2 regions of the Neglectibacter caecimuris genome follow, and region 1 is predicted to be linked to the other one. Evidence: riboswitches for the same ligand, from Rfam matches in the RefSeq annotation. Region 1 holds a riboswitch; the other holds the start of a gene.
What was found. A riboswitch is a leader RNA that binds a small molecule or an ion and turns the genes downstream of it on or off. The one in region 1 is predicted to bind cobalamin.

Region 1 (2,450 bases):
CGGCGTCAGCAGCACCGGGCTGCCCTCTGTCACCTGAGATACGCCGAACGCCGCATCCTCCGGGGCAACGGTAAAGCTTAAAGGATAAACCGCCGCCCACACCGCGTAGAGATCGGTATTTTCCGTGATAGTGATCTCACCGCCGTCCTCATAGACCACAGGGCCACTTTCCCCGGTGGCCCAGCCCTTAAAGATATGCCCGGCATAGGAGAAGCTGTTGGCCTCTAAGTCTCCCGTGCCGAAAATTCCCTGGGATTTTGTGTCCCCCGTGCCGTTATTCGCGTGGAAGATCACCTGGCTGGGCAGGGAGATTTGAAAGTCCTTCAGCCAAAGGCAGTCGCTGCCGGAATTGCCGCTGCTATCCTTGCGGTAGGCAATGGTAACAACGTCCCCCGCCTGGGCGTTTACAGTGGCCGTACCTCCTTTCTTTCCGCTGCAGCCCGTAACGGCCCCGGCATCACCGCCATAGGCGGAGGCGCTGTAGGTATACAGCGTTTTAGAGCCGTTTTTTACCAGCATGCCATCATAGCGCTCCTCCGAATCCACCTTCCAGGTGAAGGTCAGCGCGGCGGCCTGCTGAAAGGTCAATGTGACGGCAGGCTCGGTAGAACCCATTCCGGCGTTTCCTGACTTCAGCCAGGGGCCGTCCCCGGTTTCCGTATCCACCGTATAGGGATACGCACCGTCGTTTTCAGCGGCCAGAGTATCCGCAAGGCCGGTGAAAAAATCCGCGAACTCAGCTTCTCCCGCCGCAAGTGCGGGCATGCCCGACGCAAGCGCGGGCAGGGGCAAAGCGCCCAGCACCAGCAAAACTGCCAGCAGCAGGGACAGAAACCTCTTTTTCATTTTTATGTTCTCCTCTCATTGCAGCGAACTCGGCTGCGGGATAAGACCAGGCAGCGGTAGTGTTGCGGCCCGGCTATGGCAGAAGGAGGAAAAATTCCGGAAGTTGTTTGAAAACGGTGGAAACGCCGTATTTTTTCATAACACCGGGTACAAAAAACAAAGGCGCATCGATTTGCATGACAAATCGATGCACCCGTGTTTGTGCATTCCTTTTGTTCCTCATCTGCCGGAACATTTGAGAGCTTGTACCATATAGAATAAAGCGTACAACCTTCCGGCGAATTTCAGGGGAACTGTGTTTTGTTCCCCCATGAAATCCGCGCGAAAATTCGCACAGCTATTCTATCGGTACAGGCTCTGGGAGATCGTAAGTCTTCTGACTCGCGTTAGAAGGAACCCTCTTGATAAGAGGTTCCTTTGCGTCCGTTTCCTACCTTCCCACAGCGCTTTTTACAGCTGCCCGCAGTGGCGGCCTTTCGGCTCACATATCCTATATTACAGGTATGGTATGCTTCGGAACGGTCTCGCGCTTACAGCGCCGGTCGCGCGGGGCTTTTCACCCCATTCCATCTACGCAGCTCCTGGCCCTTCGGAAAAACGGCAAATTCCCAAAAAAGCGGTACGGCAGCGGCGACGATCTCCTTCCTTTGTGCAAACAGAGCGGCAGCCCGCTTTGTTTGCCAACAGCATAGCACAAGCGTTTTCAAAATACAAGTCCCAACAACATCATTTTTTTGATATCCCTTTTCTAATTCGGCCGCTCTCGCCGCCTTTTTTCACCCTATTAAAAATCTTTCTTCTCTTTTCAAATTCCCAGGAAATCATGCGCTTTTTCTCAGTAACAAAAAGTCTGGTTCGCAAAAGTTCCGTGCCTTTCAAAAAAGAACGACAATATCCATTGACAGGGTAACTTTTATGGTATAGAATGAAGGCACAATTTTATATGCTCCGGCTTTTGTGGCAAATACGCGACCTCAAATCAGAGACACGTATTCTTGTTCGCTGAACATGTTCGCTGAACAAGGGAATCAGGTGCAAAACCTGAACACGGCCTTGTCCGGTCCTTTCCGTTCCCTTCGGAAGGGCGGCTTATCCGGCAAGGCGGTGCTGTAAGCATGGAGCGGGCTTTCTTTCTGCGAAAGCAGGTCACTGGCCGCCCCCTCGGGGCTGGGAAGGCGGGAAGCCCGCGTTGGCAATATGCCTGAACATGCCAGTCAGAAGACCTACAAAAAGAGGATAGTTTGAAAACGTCCGGCGTTTGCCGGAACGTCTTTTTCTCTTACCCACAAAGGCGACAGCTTTTTTGCTGCCGTCTTTTCTTTTGCCTGTCCACAAAGCGCGGCTTCCTATAAAATTTGTTATGACTGGACAAAAGAAAGGGTCGTTTCCTATGAAAAGACAAAAGAAAACACGAATGGCCGCCCTGCTGCTGGCGCTTCTTATGGTGGTGAGCCTGCTGCCCATACAGGCCCTGGCGGCCGTATCCGACAGCGCGGTGAATGAAACAGCGCTGGACACAGCTCAGTATCTCGCAAACACGGTGAAAAGCCCGCAGGTGGGCTCCATCGGCGGCGAATGGACCGTTCTGGGGCTGGCCCGCTCCG
Region 2 (2,450 bases), on a different contig from region 1:
AAGGCAGGATAGGGATATGGCTCATGGAAGGATCCTTGGCAGCGGCAATTTCGTTTCTCATGATCTTGGCTTGCCTGAACTATACTGCAAAGCGCCTGCCGGAGAAGGGCGTCGGCGCAAAGGGAGAAGCGTCGTCCGACATTTCTGAAACCGCTTTGCAGGGCGGGGAAGAAGACGTTCTCTGGAGTCTGCGTCTGGTAAACCGTTGGAATCCCATTCCGGAAGGGTATACAGTTGACCTGAAAGAGCTTCCCGGCGGAGAACAGGTAGATGAACGGATCTATGAGCCCTTGCTGGAAATGCTGGAGGCAGCTCGGGAAGGAAACTGGGGGGAAGTACCCAGGGTCATTTCCGGTTACCGCACGCAGGAAACCCAGCAAGCGCTTTACGAGGAAGAAGTTGCCCGGTATCAGGCTGAAGGCTGGGGCTTGGAAGAGGCCAAAGAAAAAGCCGGCAAATGGGTGGCTGTTCCCGGCACCAGCGAACACCAGCTGGGTCTGGCGGTAGATCTGGAGGGCGCCACCTATGATGTGTTTTCCTGGCTGCAGGAGAACAGCTATCAATATGGCTTTATCTTTCGTTATCCCAGCGAAAAAACAGAGCTCACCGGCACGGTAGAGGAGGTTTGGCATTACCGCTATGTAGGGGTGGAGGCCGCTGCGGAGATATATGAGAGAGGGATTTGTCTGGAAGAGTATCTCACGGAGAAGAATGGTGAAATGTACTGACTATATAAAGAAAGCGTAAGTCCAGCTCCGAAGTGTTCCCGCAAATTTTTGAAAAAACGGCAGCCTGGCAAAAAGCCGAAAAACCGCGATTTTTCTGAAAAATCAAAGCTTGCGTTGCCTTTTGCCGGCAGCAGCTTAAAGCAGCAGAGGAACTTCCTTTTTCTCTGGCCGCAAGCTGGCTTTGATCAAGGCGCTTTCAGGACGGAAAACCAAGTTGACTTTTTCCTTCCTTTAGGGTATCATAATGCCCGTTGGGGCTCCAGGTGTCTGCGGAAGATCCCGCAGCCGAACACAGGAACAGGGGTGAGATTCCCCGGCGAACCCGTCGCCGTGATGGCGCAGCGCTTTTCAGGGCGGGGAGGAAATGCCGTGCCAGGAAGCGGTTTTTCCTTTCCGCGGCCCACTGGCAAATGCCGGGAAGGGGAAACAGAGCGCGCTCAGCCGCCGAAGCAGCCGAGCACCGCCTAAGCCGAAAGACTTGCCTGGAGGGCCGTGTAAAGCACCACGGGTAACTGGCGCTTTATACAGGAGCCGCCGGAAGGCTGTTGCCCTTCCCGCGTCACGTTCCTGCCTGAAGCAGACTGTGGAACGGTTTGTATTGCTATCGTTTCAGGCGACCACCCTTCTTAGTTGCATTTCAAAACAGGGTCAAATTTACATTTGGCCGCAAAACAACAACGGAAGGAAAGGGATCAAACACATGAACAGACGTACAAAAAACATTCGCATTTTTTCGCTGCTGCTGGCACTGCTTTTGGTAGCCGGCCTGTTCGCTGGCTGCGGGGAAAATTCGGAGCCTTCTTCTCAGTCTTCGGAATCCTCTGCTCAGTCTTCGGAATCCTCTGCTCAATCTTCGGAATCCTCTGCTCAATCTTCGGAATCCTCTTCTCAGCAGGGCTCTGCCGTATCTGCCGCCGTCAAAAATATTACGGTAAAGGTAGTGCATAAGGACGGCAGTGAAAAGGAATTCGCCATTGCCGCCCAGGGTGAGACCCTCCGGGAGGCACTGGAGCAGGAGAAGCTGGTAGAGGGCGAGGACGGACAATACGGCCTCTTCATCAAATCGGCAGACGGCGAAACCGCTGACGACGGCAACCAGGAATGGTGGTGCGTGACCAAGGGCGGCGAGCAGGTCAATACTGGTGTAGACGGCGTAAAAATCGCGGATGGCGATGTATATGAGCTTACTCTCACGGTAGGCTATTGATGAAGGTCAAGCTGCTGGACATCTGCCTGATGGCGATGATGGGCGTAGTGCTGGTGGTTTCCAAAGAGGTGCTGGCGTTTTTGCCCAATGTAGAGCTGATCACACTCCTGATTATTCTGTTCACTCTGGTGTTCCGCAGAAGGGTGATCGGGGCTCTGGGTGTGTTTCTGCTGCTGGAGGGCCTGCTTTACGGCTTTGGGATATGGTGGGTCATGTACCTGTATATCTGGCCAATTTTGGCCCTGCTTACTTGGCTGTTCCACTGGCTGAAGCGCGCCTGGCAATGGGCGATTTTCGCGGGGCTCTATGGGCTGGCCTTTGGCACGCTGTGCTCCATGGTCTATTGGCCCATGTGGAAGCTTCCCGCCATTCTTTCCTGGATTGCCAGCGGTTTCTATTTTGACTGCAACCACGCCGTGTTCAATTTTCTGCTATGCCTTTTTCTGTACTACCCTTTGCGGCTGGGCCTGGAAAAGCTGCAAAAGCAGATCAACCTTGCTTGATTTTTCGGCGGG

Region 2: another riboswitch for cobalamin. It lies ahead of U8T64_RS12045 (DUF4430 domain-containing protein); the one in region 1 lies ahead of U8T64_RS04535 (S-layer homology domain-containing protein).

What each region holds. Positions count from the first base shown of each region.
Region 1 is NZ_JAWXXK010000003.1:318,755-321,204, forward strand. It holds gene U8T64_RS04535 (S-layer homology domain-containing protein) at 1-846, opposite strand, end outside; cobalamin riboswitch at 1,196-1,467, opposite strand; cobalamin riboswitch at 1,825-2,091, shown strand; gene U8T64_RS04540 (S-layer homology domain-containing protein) at 2,237-2,450, shown strand, end outside.
Region 2 is NZ_JAWXXK010000008.1:175,665-178,114, reverse strand. It holds partial or broken gene U8T64_RS12050 (M15 family metallopeptidase) at 96-728, shown strand; cobalamin riboswitch at 973-1,228, shown strand; gene U8T64_RS12045 (DUF4430 domain-containing protein) at 1,429-1,935, shown strand; gene U8T64_RS12040 (hypothetical protein) at 1,935-2,438, shown strand.